3 regions of the Streptomyces sp. NPDC007901 genome follow, and region 1 is predicted to be linked to each of the others. Evidence: riboswitches for the same ligand, from Rfam matches in the RefSeq annotation. Region 1 holds a riboswitch; each other region holds the start of a gene.
What was found. Region 1 has a riboswitch for thiamine pyrophosphate ahead of ACFZDK_RS32040 (thiamine ABC transporter substrate-binding protein). Riboswitches for the same ligand answer to the same signal wherever they lie in the genome.
Positions count from the first base shown of each region.

Region 2: it holds a riboswitch for thiamine pyrophosphate, as region 1 does, so the genes downstream of both, thiC (phosphomethylpyrimidine synthase ThiC) here and ACFZDK_RS32040 (thiamine ABC transporter substrate-binding protein) in region 1, are expected to answer to the same signal.
Region 3: it holds a riboswitch for thiamine pyrophosphate, as region 1 does, so the genes downstream of both, thiO (glycine oxidase ThiO) here and ACFZDK_RS32040 (thiamine ABC transporter substrate-binding protein) in region 1, are expected to answer to the same signal.

Region 1 is NZ_JBIBKW010000011.1:119,466-124,467, forward strand. It holds gene ACFZDK_RS32035 (ABC transporter permease subunit) at 1-573, opposite strand, end outside; gene ACFZDK_RS32040 (thiamine ABC transporter substrate-binding protein) at 618-1,688, opposite strand; TPP riboswitch at 1,761-1,868, opposite strand; gene rlmN (23S rRNA (adenine(2503)-C(2))-methyltransferase RlmN) at 1,889-2,995, opposite strand; gene ACFZDK_RS32050 (VOC family protein) at 3,075-3,863, opposite strand; gene ACFZDK_RS32055 (cytochrome P450) at 3,880-5,002, opposite strand, start outside.
Region 2 is NZ_JBIBKW010000003.1:65,475-70,476, reverse strand. It holds gene ACFZDK_RS10625 (SsgA family sporulation/cell division regulator) at 1-179, shown strand, start outside; gene ACFZDK_RS10620 (YibE/F family protein) at 315-1,895, opposite strand; TPP riboswitch at 1,967-2,144, shown strand; gene thiC (phosphomethylpyrimidine synthase ThiC) at 2,137-3,957, shown strand; gene ACFZDK_RS10610 (zinc-binding dehydrogenase) at 4,042-4,983, opposite strand.
Region 3 is NZ_JBIBKW010000002.1:552,539-557,540, reverse strand. It holds gene metF (methylenetetrahydrofolate reductase [NAD(P)H]) at 1-271, opposite strand, end outside; gene thiE (thiamine phosphate synthase) at 390-1,037, opposite strand; gene ACFZDK_RS08290 (Rv2175c family DNA-binding protein) at 1,073-1,438, opposite strand; gene ACFZDK_RS08285 (FAD-dependent oxidoreductase) at 1,557-2,795, opposite strand; TPP riboswitch at 2,925-3,036, shown strand; gene thiO (glycine oxidase ThiO) at 3,034-4,194, shown strand; gene thiS (sulfur carrier protein ThiS) at 4,191-4,403, shown strand; gene ACFZDK_RS08270 (thiazole synthase) at 4,407-5,002, shown strand, end outside.

The DNA of each region.
Region 1 (5,002 bases):
CAGGAAGACCATCAGCGCGGCGGCGGCCACGGCGGGCGCGAGCGCGGGCAGGGTGACCTTCCGCCAGGCACCCAGCGGCGAGGCGCCGAGCATCCGCGCGGCCTCCTCCTGCCGCGGGTCCAGCTGCGCCCAGAGCCCGCCCACGGTCCGTACGACCACGGCGTAGTTGAAGAAGACATGCGCCAGCAGGATGGCCCAGACGGTGGTGTCCAGTCGTACGCCCCACAGCTCGTCGAGCAGTCCGCCGCGCCCGACGAGCGCCAGGAAGGCGGTCCCGACCACCACCGTCGGCAGCACGAAGGGGACCGTCACCACGGCCCGCAGCACCTGCTTGCCCGGGAAGTCCAGGCGGGCGAAGACATAGGCGGCGGGCAGCGCGACCAGCAGGGTGAGCGCGGTGGAGGCGAGCGCCTGCAAGGTGGTGAACCAGAGCACGTGCCGGATGTCGGACTGGCCGAGGACGTCGGCGATCCGCCCGAACCGCCAGGCCCCGTCGGCCTTCAGACCGCGGGTGACGATCGCCGCGACCGGCCAGGCGAAGAAGACGCCGAAGAACGCGACGGGCACGAGCATCAGCCCGAGCCGCGCCGCGCTCCCCCAACGGCCCTTGTGCGGGGCTACTTCAGTACGAGTGACGTCCACGTCTTGACCCACTGGTCACGGTTGGCGGCGATCTTCTCGGGCGCCATGGTCTCGGGGTCCTGGGCGGCGGGACCGTACTTGGTGAACTCGGCGGGCACACTCGCCCCCTTCACCACCGGGTACACGAACATGTTCAGCGGCATGTCCTCCTGGAACTCCTTGGAGACCAGGAAGTCGATGAGCGCCTTGCCGCCCTTGCTGTTCCCGGCGTTGCTCAGCAGCCCGGCGAACTCGATCTGCCGGAAGCAGGTGCCGGTCGCGACTCCGGTGGGCGCGGTGCTGGGCTTCGGGTCGCCGTAGATCACCTCGGCGGGCGGCGAGGAGGCGTACGACACGACGAGCGGCCGGTCGCCCTTGGCCTTCTTGCCGCCCGCGGAGCCGGAGAACTCCTCGTTGTAGGCCTGCTCCCAGCCGTCGACGACCTTGACGCCGTTGGCCTTCAGCTTCTTCCAGTAGTCCTGCCACCCGCTGTCCCCGTACTGCGCGGCGGAGCCGAGCAGGAAACCGAGCCCCGGCGAGGAGGTGGCCGCGTTCTCGGTGACGAGGAGGTTCTTGTACTGCGGCTTGACGAGATCGGCGTACGAGGTCGGCGGGGTCAGCTTGTGCTCGCTGAAGTACGCCTTGTCGTAGTTGACGCAGATGTCGCCGTAGTCGATGGGCGTGACCCGGTGCTTGGCCGCGTCGAGCCGGTAGGCCGTGCCGACCTGGTCGAGCCCCTTCGCCTCGTACGGCTGGAAGAGCCCGTTGTCGAGTGCCCTGGACAGCAGGGTGTTGTCGACGCCGAAGAAGACGTCGCCCTGCGGGTTGTCCTTGGTCAGGATCGCCTTGTTGACGGCCTGCCCGGCGTCGCCGTCCTTGAGGACCTTCACCTGGTAGCCGGACTGCTTCTCGAAGTCCTGGAGCACGTTCTTGGAGACGGCCCACGAGTCGTGGCTGACGAGGGTGACGGTCTTGGAGTCGGCCGCCGAACCCGACGACGACGAACACGCGGACAGCGTGACGAGACCGAGCCCTACGGCCGCGGCCACGAAGGTCTTGGTGTGCACTGGTGTTTTCCTCCTGGGGTGGACCAGGAAGAGACGCGGCCCTGCCCGCGGTGTGCGGGCAGGGCGCAACAGCTTGAGTGATGACCGAACTTCCTACCCAGAATGACCTGGGCGAGGTTCAGAGGGTCTGCGGCCCGATTGCCGCACTCTCAGCGCTGTGGCGCTCCCCTGTCGGAATATGAAGATGTGGTGGCCAGATCCTACCGCTCGGTGGCCGCGAGCTGACCACAGGCGCCGTCGATCTCCTGGCCACGGGTGTCCCGTACGGTGACGGGCACACCATGGGCGGCGATCGCCTCGACGAACGCCTTCTCGTCCTCGGGCCGCGAGGCGGTCCACTTGGAGCCCGGCGTCGGGTTCAGCGGGATCAGGTTGACGTGCACGGGCTTGCCGCGGAGCAGCCGGCCGAGCCGGTCACCGCGCCACGCCTGGTCGTTGATGTCCCGGATGAGGGCGTACTCGATGCTGAGCCGCCGGCCGCTCTTCTCGACGTAGTCGAACCCGGCGTCGAGCACCTCGCGCACCTTCCACCGGGTGTTGACCGGGACGAGAGTGTCGCGCAGTTCGTCGTCGGGGGCGTGCAGGGAGATCGCGAGCCGGCACTTGAAGCCCTCGTCGGCGAACCGGTTGATGGCCGGGACCAGTCCGACGGTCGAGACGGTGATGCCGCGCTGCGAGAGCCCGAGCCCGTCCGGCGCGGGATCGGTGAGCGCCCGGATGGCGCCGACCACCCGCTTGTAGTTGGCGAGCGGCTCGCCCATCCCCATGAAGACGATGTTCGAGAGCCGGGCAGGACCGCCGGGCACCTCGCCGTCCCGGAGCGCCCGCATCCCGTCCACGATCTGGTGGACGATCTCCGCGGTGGACAGATTCCGGTCCAGACCCGCCTGCCCCGTCGCACAGAACGGGCAGTTCATCCCGCACCCCGCCTGCGAGCTGATGCACATCGTCACCCGGTCCGGGTAGCGCATCAGCACCGACTCGACGAGCGTGCCGTCGAACAGCCGCCACAGCGTCTTGCGAGTGGTGCCCTCGTCCGTCGACAGATGCCGTACCACGGTCATCAGTTCGGGGAACAGCGCCTCGCGCAGCTTCTCCCGGGAGCCGGCCGGGATGTCCGTCCACTGCTCGGGGTCGTGCGCGTACCGCGCGAAGTAGTGCTGCGAGAGCTGCTTGGCACGGAACGGCTTCTCCCCCGTCTCGGCCACCGCGTCCTTGCGCTCGGCGGGCGAGAGATCGGCGAGATGCCGCGGCGGCTTCTTGGCTCCGCGCGGGGCGACGAAAGTGAGTTCTCCGGGCTTGGGCATGGTGGTACCAGTGTCGCAGATCCACTTGGGTGGCCTGTGACCGAAGGTTTCGTCCGGTGGGGCCCGGTGCGGACGGGGCTCAGGACCGGGCCGTCGTGATGAGGGCGAAGAGGGCGCCTACGGGGTCGAGGAACATGGCGAAGCGACCGATGCCCGGTGCCTCGGTGACCGGGATGAGGACGACGGCTCCGGACTCGACGGCCCTGGCGGAGGTCGCGTCGCAGTCGGTCACCTCGAAGTACGGGTGCCACTCCGGCGTCGAACCGGCGTCGAGGTTGGCCTGGGGCAGCTGCATCAGGCCGCCCAGGGCCGCCTGTGCGCCGGCGCCGGCCGGGGTGAGGACGCTGTAGGTGAGTCCGGGGCCCATCGGCACATCGCGCGTCTGCCAGGAGAAGACCGAGGTGTAGAAGGCCTTCGCCGCGCTCGCGTCGGTGGTGTAGAGCTCCGCCCGGGACAGGCTGCCGGGGGCGCCGACCAGGTCCAGGCCCTGGGTGTCGCCGGGCTGCCAGACCGCGAAGTCCGCGCCGGTGGGGTCGGTGAAGGCGGCGGTCCGTCCGAAGGTGAAGACGTCCCCCGGGGCGACCCGGACCCGGCCGCCGCCCTCTTCCACGGCCTTGGCGGTGGCGTCGGCGTCCGGGGTGTGGAAGTACAGCGTCCAGGACGGGCTCGCGCCCTCCTCGGTGAGCGGGCCGAGACCCGCGACCGTCCTGCCGTCCTGCAGGAAGAAGCCGTAGCCGCCCGCCTCCGGTCCCGCCGACCGGTGCTCCCAGCCGAGGACGGCGGAGTAGAAGGCGGCGCTCTCCCCGGTGTCCGGGCTGCCCAGGTCGAGCCAGTTCGGGGCGCCGGGCACATAGGCGGTCGTCAGCATCGCGTGGCCTCCTCGGTCACCAGGTCACGGGCAGCGTACGCGGTCCGCGGATCAGGCCCCGGCTCTGGAACTCGACCTCGCGCGGCGGTACGGCGAGCCGGATGCCGGGGAAGCGGGTGAGGACCGAGCCGATCATGATCTCGGCCTCCATGCGGGCCATGATCGCGGCCATGCAGTGGTGGGGGCCGTGCCCGAAGGCGAGGTGGGGACCGTTGGTGCGGTCGAAGTCCAGGACGTCGGGGTCGGGGAAGACCGCGGGGTCGCGGTTGGCGGCGACGTACGCGTTGTAGACGACCTCGCCGGCCCGGATCAGCTGGCCGCCGACCTCGACGTCCTCGACGGCGACCCGTGGGATGCCGACGCCGTTGCGGTGCGGGACGTAGCGGAACAGCTCGTCCACGGCCTTGGGGAGCAGTTCCGGCTCGCGGCGCAGCCGGTCCATGTGGTGGGGGCGGGTCAGCAGCGCGTACATCATCGACCCGCTGTTGTTGCGGACCGCGTGGCCGCCGCTGACCTGGATGGCGGTGGCCAGGGAGATCGCCTCGTCGTCGGTGAGCTCGCCGTCGGCCGCGGCCTGCGCCAGCACGCCGGCGAGGTCGTCGCGGGGCTCGGCGCGACGGCGCTGCAGCAGCTCGGCGATCCGGGCCCGGGTGGCCCGGGCGGCCTCCCGGGCACGTTCCTCGGCGTCGGGGCCGGCGGAGAGCAGGGCCTCGCCGGTCTCCGCCCAGCGGTGCCAGTCCTTCTCGTCGACGCCGAGGAAGTCACGGATCACGGCGATCGGGAAGGGGCCGTGCAGTTGCTCCATGAGGTCGGCCGGCGGGCCCGCCTCGGCCATCGCGTCGAGGAGTTCGGCGGCCCTGTGTTCGGCCATCGGCCGCAGCCGCTGCATGGCCCGCCCGGTGAAGGCACGGGCGACGACCCGGCGCAGCCGGTTGTGCCCGGGCGGGTCGATGTACTGCAGCCCCGCCGTCTGCGAGGCGACGGGCTCCGGGCGCATGCTGGTGACGTCGCGGCCGACGACCGCCTCCCGCGAGAAGCGCGGGTCGGAGGTGACGAAGCGGACGTCCTCGTACCGGGTGACCAGCCAGGCGTGCCCCTCGCCGTGCGCGAGCCTGATCCGGGTGACCGGCTCCTCGCGC
Region 2 (5,002 bases), on a different contig from region 1:
GGCTTCAGGTCGGTGGCGACCAGGCCGTGTTCCGTTCCTCCGCGCCACCCCTGGTGGCCTTCCTCGACCGTACGGACAAGCTGGTGCCGCTCGGCCAGGAAGGCGCGCTGGCCGACTTCGACGCCCACCTGGACGAGGCCCTGGACCGCATCCTGGCCGAGGAACAGAGCGCCGGCTGAGGCGTTACGGCAGGGGGCGGGAACCGCTCCGCCGAGCCGTGTGAGGGGGAGCAGGAACGCTTCTCCGCGCCCTCCGGCAGGCGCCGTGACCCCGCTCCTCGCACGGCCCGTTCTCCAGGACCGCGCGCGGGGCTCTCACCGCTTCCGGCGCCGCCCCCGCCCGCGGCGCCCCGGGGCCTCCACGGCCGCGACCGCCTCCTTGCCGGGCCGGTCGGCCGACACCACCAGGGCCGCGAGCAGCGTGGTGACGGGCACCGAGGCGACCAGGCCGATCGAGCCCACCAGGGTGCGCACGATCTCCTCGGCCACCAGTTCGCTGTTGGCGACCGTGGCCACGCTGCTCTGCGCGATCGAGAAGAGCAGCAGCAGCGGCAGCGCGGCGCCCGCGTAGGCCAGGACGAGGGTGTTGACGACGGAGGCGATGTGGTCGCGGCCGATGCGGATGCCCGCCCGGTACAGCCCGCGCCAGCCCATCGTCGGGTTGGCCTCGTGCAGCTCCCAGACGGCCGAGGTCTGGGTCACCGTCACATCGTCCAGGACACCCAGCGAACCGATGATGACACCGGCCAGCAGCAGACCGCTCATGTCGATCGACGGGTACAGGCCGTGGATCAGGCCGGTGTTGTCGTCGGTGTTGCCGGTGAGCGCGGCCCAGTCGATGAACTCCGAACCGAGGACCCCGATCAGGCACAGCGAGACCAGGGTGCCGAGTACCGCCACCGAGGTCCGGGCCGACAGCCCATGGCAGATGTACAGGGCGATCAGCATGATGGCGCTCGACCCGACCACCGCCATCAGCAGCGGATTCGAGCCCTGCAGGATCCCCGGCAGGATGAACATCGTCAGCACCAGGAAGCTGACCGCCAGCGCGACCAGCGCCATCACACCGCGCAGCCGGCCCACCACCACGACGGCGAGCGCGAAGATCCCGGCGAGCAGTGCCATCGGGAACTTCCGGTTGACGTCGGTGACCGAGTACTGCAGGTCCTTGGGTGCGGAAGGCTCGTAAGCGGCCACGACCTTCTCGCCCTCGTGCAACTGCCGGGACTGGTCGGGCTGCACGATCTCGGTGAAGGTGCGGCCCTGGTCCTTGCCGGTGTCGACCCGGACCGTGGCCTTCTTGCAGGTGCCGTCCTCCTCCTGCTTCGAGGAACCGCCCTCGGCGGTGGAGGTGTCGCCGGTCGAGCCGCCCCCGGAGGCGTTGACCGACTTGCAGCTGACCGAGACGACCTTGGTGACCGTCGCCTGCTGCGTCTGGCGGTCGAAGCCGACGCCGGTGCGCTCGTGCGACGGGGCGCCGCCGGGCCACAGCACCACCAGGCCGGCCACGACCGCGGCGGTGAAGGGGATCAGGATCGCCGCGATGACCTTGCGCAGATGCTTGGAGACGGGCGCGGCGGGTCCGTGACTGTGGCTGTGCGAGTGGCCGTGCCCGCCACCGGCTCCGGAGCTGCCCCGGCCGGGGGCCTCTCCGGGCGGGTGGGCGTGGGCGTTGTCGTGGCTGTGCTCGTGGCCGGCCTGTTGGCCCTGTCCATGCGCGTGACCGGCCTGTTGGCCCTGTCCATGCGCGTGGCCCTGGTCGTACTGCCGGCTCTGCCCGTGGCTGTGTCCGTCACCGGCACCATGGCCCCCGTGGCCGGTACCGCCGCCCTGCGGGGCGCCGTTGCCGCGCCTCGGCTCGGGGGGCGGATGAGGGTGCTGCTGAGTCGAGGTCACCACCCGATCATCGCAAGAACGGCAGGGGCCCCCTGTTCACCGCGCCCGAATTGACGCTAGCGTGGAGGCACCTTTGCACACGCGGGAGCTCGGAGCACCGGGCTGAGAGGGCGCTGACCTCCGTATTCGCGATGTTTCACGTGGAACGAGTGATGTTTCACAGGGAACGCCGCCCGACGGAAGCCGCTGCGTCGACCGCCGAACCTGTTACCGGGTAATGCCGGCGTAGGGAGTAGGTCTCATGACCCATGAGGACGCACGCACGCCTGCCTTCAGCCAGGACGAACAGCCCATTGCGGGCGAACCGTCCCTGGAGGCCGGGAAGTCCATCGGCTGGCACAAGGGGTATGTCGAGGGTTCGCGCCCCGACCTTCGGGTGCCGGTCCGTCAGGTGCATCTCACCAACGGGCAGTCGGTGACGCTCTACGACACCTCGGGCCCGTACACCGATCCGTTCGTCGAGACCGACGTCCGCAGGGGTCTGCCGCCGCTGCGGGAGAACTGGATCATCGCCCGTGGCGACACCGCCGAGTACACGGGCCGGCCCGTCCGTCCCGAGGACGACGGGATCAAGCACACCTCGCCGCGCGGCGGTCTGCGCAACCTGGACGCGGTCTTCCCGGGCCGCCCGCGCCAGCCCCGCCGCGGCCGGGACGGCGAGGCGGTCACGCAGCTCGCGTACGCCCGCCGGGGCGAGATCACCCCGGAGATGGAGTACGTGGCCATCCGCGAGAACGTCGCTCCCGAGGTGGTCCGCGAGGAGATCGCGGCGGGCCGTGCCGTGCTGCCGGCCAACGTCAACCACCCGGAGATCGAGCCGATGATCATCGGCAAGCGGTTCCTGGTGAAGGTCAACGCCAACATCGGCAACTCGGCGGTGACCTCCTCGATCGAGGAGGAGGTCGAGAAGATGACCTGGGCGACCCGGTGGGGCGCCGACACGGTCATGGACCTCTCCACCGGCCGCAACATCCACACCACCCGCGAGTGGGTGCTGCGCAACTCCCCCGTTCCCATCGGCACGGTGCCGCTCTACCAGGCCCTGGAGAAGGTCGACGGCAGGGCCGAGGAGCTGACCTGGGAGATCTACAAGGACACGGTCATCGAGCAGGCCGAGCAGGGCGTGGACTACATGACCGTCCACGCGGGCGTGCGGCTGCCGTTCGTCCCGCTGACCGCCAACCGCAAGACCGGCATCGTCTCGCGCGGCGGCTCGATCATGGCGGCCTGGTGCCTGGCGCACCACAAGGAATCGTTCCTGTACGAGAACTTCGAGGAACTCTGCGAGATCCTCGCCGCCTACGACGTCACGTACTCACTGGGTGACGGCCTGCGCCCCGGCTCCATCGCGGACGCCAACGACGAGGCGCAGTTCGCGGAGTTGCGCACGCTCGGGGAACTCAACCGGATCGCCAGGCGTTTCCATGTACAGACGATGATCGAGGGCCCGGGCCATGTCCCGATGCACAAGATCAAGGAGAACATCGACCTTCAGCAGGAGATCTGCGATGAAGCTCCGTTCTATACGCTCGGCCCGCTGACCACGGACGTCGCGCCGGCGTACGACCACATCACCTCCGGTATCGGCGCCGCGATGATCGCCTGGTGGGGTACGGCGATGCTCTGCTACGTCACGCCCAAGGAGCACCTGGGCCTGCCCAACCGGGACGACGTCAAGACCGGCGTCATCACCTACAAGATCGCCGCCCACGCGGCCGACCTCGCCAAGGGCCACCCGGGCGCCCAGGAGTGGGACGACGCACTGTCCGACGCCCGCTTCGAGTTCCGGTGGGAGGACCAGTTCAACCTCGCCCTGGACCCGGACACCGCCCGCGAGTTCCATGACGAGACGCTCCCGGCGGAGCCGGCCAAGACGGCGCACTTCTGCTCGATGTGCGGGCCGAAGTTCTGCTCGATGAAGATCAGCCAGAGCATCAACGAGCGCTTCGGCGGTGCGCAGGCCGAGGGAGCGTCACCCGAGGAGATCGCGGAGGGGATGCTCCAGAAGTCGAAGGAGTTCGCGGCGAGCGGCAACCGGGTCTATCTGCCGCTGGCGGACTGAGCCGCTCCCCTGCTGCCGGTCCGGGGCGTCCAGCACCCCGGACCGGCACCCTCGCCCCCCCTCGGAGGGTCCGCGAGGCGTCTGTCACGGCACGAGGACGAGCTTTCCCGAGGTGCGTCCGGTCTCGATCGCGCGGTGCGCCTCGGCGGCCGCGGAGAGCGGGTAGGTGTCCTGGACGAGCACCCGCAGCCGGTCGGCCTCGATGCGCTCGGTGATGCGGTCCAGGACCGCGCCGGAGGGAGCGGCGGTGACCCACGCGTAGCGCAGCCCGCGCTCGGCGGCCCGGTGCTCGTCCATGCCCGGGTCGATCGAGGCGCCGACGAGCAGTCCGCCCGGGCGCAGCACCTCGAGGGAGCGCGGCCCGTAGGAGCCGCCGACCAGGTCCAGCACCGTGTCCACCGGGGACACGGCCGATTCGAAGGCGGTGGCCGTGTGGTCGATCAGCTCGTCGGCACCCAGCTCGCGCAGCAGATCGTGGCGGGCCGGCCGCGCGGTGCCGATGACATACGCCCCCAGTTCCTTGGCCAGCTGCACCGCGACATGGCCGACGCCACCGGCGGCCGCGTGGATCAGCACCCGGTCACCGGGCCGGACCCGGGCCAGTACGGTCAGCGCCTGCCAGGCGGTCAGGGCGACCAGGGGAACGGCCCCCGCGTGCGCCAGGTCCAGGTTCTTGGGAGCGAGGGCCAGCGCCTCGGCCGGCGCGGCGGTGAACTCGGCGTACGCGCCACGGCGAGAGACCGGCAGCATGCCGTACACCGGGTCCCCCGGCGCGAACCCGGTCACGCCCTCGCCGAGCCGCTCGACGACACCGGCGACATCGTTGCCCGGCGTCCACGGCAGCTCGACCAGCTCCGGCACCCGGCCGGAGCGGAGCACCGCGTCGCCGGGGTTGACCCCGGCCCCGGCGACCCGCAGCAGCACCTCCCCGGGGCCCGGCTCCGGTATGCCGGTCTCGGCGTACCCCAGTGTCTCGGGACCGCCGAACACGGACTGGACGACGGCGTGCATACGGGCGGCGGACATCAGGACTCCTCGACGGCGA
Region 3 (5,002 bases), on a different contig from region 1:
GGTGGGCGACCGGGGTGAGCGTGGTGTCGGCGACGATCTGCTCGGTCTCCTTGACCGTGCCCGCGCGGGTGGAACCGCCGGCACCGTAGGTCACGGAGACGAAGTCGGGGGCGACCGCCTCGACCCGCCGGAGCGCGCTCCACAGGTTCCGCTCACCCTTGGGGGTCTTCGGCGCCGAGAACTCGAACGAGTACGTGGTTTTGCCGGAGGCGAGCATGTCGCGCACGGTGCGTGCGCGGTCAGTCCTGGTGGATGCAGTTCCTAGGGCCATACTCGCAGGTTAGCCAGGGGCGGACGGTGACCCAACCGCGCTCGGGAAATTCGCCCGGTTTGTCGGCCTCCCGTCCGGATACTGGACATGTTTCCGGACAGCCGGGCCGGACGGTGCGCTACGCCGACCGCAGCCGCTTCGCGAACTCGGCCGCCGCCGCGCCCGGGTCGTCGGCGTCGGTGAGCGCCCGGACGACGACCACCCGGCGGGCGCCCGCCTCCAGGACCTGGTCGAGGTTGCCCAGGTCGATGCCGCCGATGGCGAACCAGGGGCGGTCGGTGCCCAGGCCGGCGGTGTACCGCACCAGGTCGAGGCCGGGGGCGTGGCGGCCGGGCTTGGTGGGGGTGGGCCAGCAGGGGCCGGTGCAGAAGTAGTCCACCCCGTCCTGGACGGCGGCCGCGGCGGCCTCGGACCCGGCGTGCGTGGAGCGGCCGATCAGGACGTCCGGGCCGAGGATCGCGCGGGCGGCGGGTACCGGCAGGTCGCCCTGGCCGAGGTGGAGCACGTCGGCGCCGGCCGCATGGGCCACGTCCGCCCGGTCGTTGACCGCGAGCAGCTTGCCGTGCCGGGCGCAGGCATCGGCGAACACGGCGAGGTGCTCCAGCTCCTCGCCGGCCTCCATGCCCTTGTCGCGCAACTGCACGATGTCGACACCGCCCGCCAGGACCGCGTCCAGGAACTCGGCGAGGTCACCCTGCTCCTTACGGGCGCCCGTGCAGAGGTAGAGACGGGCGTCGGCCAGCCGGGCGCGGGCGGTGTCGGTCATCGTCTTGGTCCCCCGTTGAGTCGGTACTGGCTGCCTCAGACGGCGAGCGCCTGGGCGCGGCGCTTCACCTCCGTACCGCGATTCTCACTCAGCGCCTGCGCGGGGGTGCCGGGCAGGGTCTCGTCGGGGGTGAAAAGCCATTCCAGCATCTCTTCGTCGCTGAAGCCGTCGTCCCGCAGGAGCGTCAGGGTCCCGGACAGGCCCTTGACGACCTTGTCGCCGTCGATGAAGGCGGCGGGGACGTGCAGCGCGCGGTTCTCGCCACGGCGTACGGCGATGAGCTGGCCCTCCTTGACCAGCTGCCGCACACGCGTCACCTCGACGTCGAGCATCTCTGCGATGTCGGGGAGGGTGAGCCATGCGGGGACGAGAGCATCGATGTTTGCGTCAATCTCGGTCACGGGGTCAAGGGTAGGCGTTTTGGTGGTTCGGGCGCGATGGGTGGGTGTTCGGGTGCGGCGCCGTGGGGGCTGATCGCGCCCACGCGGCGGAGCCGCACATGCCAACAGCCCCGCGCCCCTAAAGGGGCGCTGCGGTCGCATCTTTCAAGGGGCGGGCCGGATCGGCCAGTGCCTCGGCGTCCATCTGGCGCCCCGCCTCGATCAGCCGTCGTCCCTGTGCCAGATCACGCGGGCGACCGACGGCCAGGAGGGCTACCAGGCGGTCTTCGCGCAGCCAGCAGACGCTCCAGGACGGGCCGGACGGATCGCCGCGCCACACCAGCCGGTCGGCGGACGCGTGGTGGCCGGCGTACTGGACGAAGCGGCCGAACTGTTCGGACCAGAAGTACGGCACGGGGTCGTAGACGGCGTCGGTCTCGCCGAGGATGTTGGCGGCGACGGTGCGCGGGCCCTGGAGGGCGTTGTCCCAGTGGTGGATCAGCAGGCGCTCGCCGTAGCGGCCGGACGGGAAGGAGGCGCAGTCGCCGACCGCGTAGACGTCCGGGACGTTGGTGCGCAGCCGGTCGTCGGCGAGCACCTCGCCGTGGGAGCCGAGCTCGATGCCGGAGCCGGTCAGCCAGGAGGTGGCGGGGCGGGCGCCGATGCCGACCACGACGGCGCCCGCGGGCACCTGTGAGCCGTCGTCGAGCATCACCGCGCCGGGCTCGACCCGCGCCACGCGCGCGTGGGTGCGCAGGTCGGCGCCGCTGTCGGCGTACCAGGCGGTCATCGGCACGGCCACCTCCGCGGGCAGCGCCCCGGCGAGCGGACGGTCGGCGGCCTCCACGACGGTGACCGCGCAGCCGGCCTCGCGGGCCGCGGTGGCGAACTCGGCGCCGATCCAGCCCGCGCCGACGACCACGACGTCGTGCTGCCGGACGAGCACGGGCCGCAGCCGTTCGGCGTCGTCGAGGGTGCGCAGCAGATGGACGCCGGGCACGCCCTCGGTGCCGGGCAGCGTGATCGGCTCGGCTCCGGTGGCGAGGACCAGGACGTCGTAGGGCACCGGTCCGGTCTCGGTGTCCAGCTCGCGGTCGGCGGGGCGCACGCCCAGCGCCTCGCGGCCCAGCGCCAGCTCGATGTCGAGGGCCTCGAAGTCGACCTCGAAGGCGGAGTTCTCGGCCTTGCCGAGGAGCACGGCCTTGGAGAGCGGCGGCCGGTCGTACGGCTGGTGCGGTTCGGCGCCGATCAGTGTGACGGGGCCGGTGAACCCCTGTTCGCGCAGGGCCACCGCGGTCTGCACCCCGGCCATGCCCGCGCCCACGACGACCACGCGCCGCGTCTGTGACGTGCCCTGTTGCTGCGTCTGCTCGCTCACCTGATCACCATAGACAAGAACGATAGACAACTGACAAACAGTCAGTCATGGGGCGTGCTGGGTGACGTCTTCCACAGCGCGGGCCCAGGCCGTCTTACCCGGGCGGAGCCCCGCGGGCTAGGGTGGCGGGCAAGCACACGCGGGAGCCCGGACGCACCGGGCTGAGAGGGAGGCTGGCGGCCTCCGACCGTACGAACCTGATCCGGGTCATGCCGGCGAAGGGAGGGGCTGGACGCCCATGTCCTCACATACGTCCGACGTCCTCGTCATCGGGGGCGGAGTCATCGGCCTGGTCACGGCCTGGCGGGCGGCTCAGCGCGGGCTCGCCACCGCCGTGGTCGATCCCGAACCCGGCGGCGGGGCCGCGCAGGTGGCGGCCGGGATGCTGGCCGCGGTCACCGAACTGCACTACGGCGAGCAGACCCTGCTGGGGCTCAACCTGGCCTCCGCCCGCCGCTATCCCGACTTCGCCGCCGAGCTGACCGAGCTCACCGGCCACGATCTCGGCTACCGGCGCTGCGGCACCCTCGCGGTCGCCCTGGACGCCGACGACCGGGCCCATCTGCGGGAGCTGCACGCCCTTCAGCAGCAGTCGGGCCTGGAGTCGGAGTGGCTGTCGGGCCGGGAGTGCCGGCGCCTGGAGCCGATGCTCGCGCCGGGCGTGCGCGGCGGGCTGCGGGTCGACGGCGACCACCAGATCGACCCGCGCCGGCTGGCGGCCGCCCTGGTGGCCGCGTGCGAGCGGGCCGGGGTGGTGTTCCACCGGGACTGGGCGGAGCGCCTGGAGGTGGTACGGGGGCGCGCCACCGGCGTCCTCACCCGCACGGGTGACACCTGCGGCGCGCGGCAGGTGGTACTGGCCGGCGGGAGCCTGAGCGGACAGCTCGCGGGCGTGCCCGACGACGTGCTGCCGCCGGTACGGCCGGTGAAGGGTCAGGTACTGCGGCTGACCGTGCCGAAGCGGTACGCGCCCTTCCTCAGCCGGACCGTACGGGCCGTGGTGCGCGGCAGCCAGGTCTACCTGGTGCCGCGGGAGAACGGCGAGCTGGTGGTCGGCGCGACCAGCGAGGAGCTGGGCTGGGACACGACGGTCACCGCGGGGGGCGTGTACGAGCTGTTGCGCGACGCGCACGAACTGGTCCCCGGGATCACCGAGCTGCCGCTCACCGAGACCCGGGCCGGGCTGCGCCCCGGCTCCCCCGACAACGCGCCGCTGCTCGGGCCGACCCGTCTCGACGGCCTGCTGCTGGCCACCGGGCACTACCGCAACGGGGTGCTGCTCACGCCGGTCACGGGGGACGTGATGGCGGAGCTGCTGGCCGGCGGGGAGCCGCCGGAGGAGGCCCGTCCGTTCACGCCGAGGCGATTCGGCGCCGTACTCGTGGAGCAGACCGCATGAACCTCTCCGTCACCATCTCCGTCAACGGCGAGCGCCGGGAGATCGCCCCGGGCACCGCGCTCGACACGCTCGTACGGTCCCTCACGCCCGCGCCCTCCGGGGTGGCCGCGGCGGTCAACGAGACCGTCGTACCGCGCGGCGAGTGGCCGGGCACGGCGCTCGCCGAGGGCGACCGCGTGGAAGTCCTCACCGCCGTGCAGGGGGGCTGAGCCATGGCCGACGATCCGTTCGTCCTCGGGGGTACGACCTTCTCCTCGCGGCTGATCATGGGGACCGGGGGTGCGCCGAGCCTGGAGGTGCTGGAGCGGGCGCTGGTCGCGTCCGGGACCGAGCTGACCACGGTCGCGATGCGGCGGGTGGATCCGGGGGTACGGGGGTCCGTGCTGTCGGTCCTCGAACGGCTGGGCATCCGGGTGCTGCCGAACACGGCCGGGTGCTTCACGGCGGGGGAGGCGGTGCTGACGGCCCGGCTGGCGCGGGAGGCGTTGGGGACCTCGCTGATCAAACTGGAGGTCATCGCCGACGAGCGCACGCTGCTGCCGGATCCGGTCGAGCTGCTGGACGCGGCGGAGACGCTGGTCGACGACGGGTTCACGGTGCTGCCGTACACCAACGACGACCCCGTGCTGGCCAGGAAGCTGGAGGACGTCGGGTGTGCGGCGGTGATGCCGCTGGGGTCGCCGATCGGGTCGGGGCTCGGGATCCGCAACCCGCACAACTTCCAGCTGATCGTCGAGCACGCGCGCGTGCCGGTGATTCTGGACGCGGGGGCCGGTACGGCGTCGGACGTGGCGCTGGCGATGGAGCT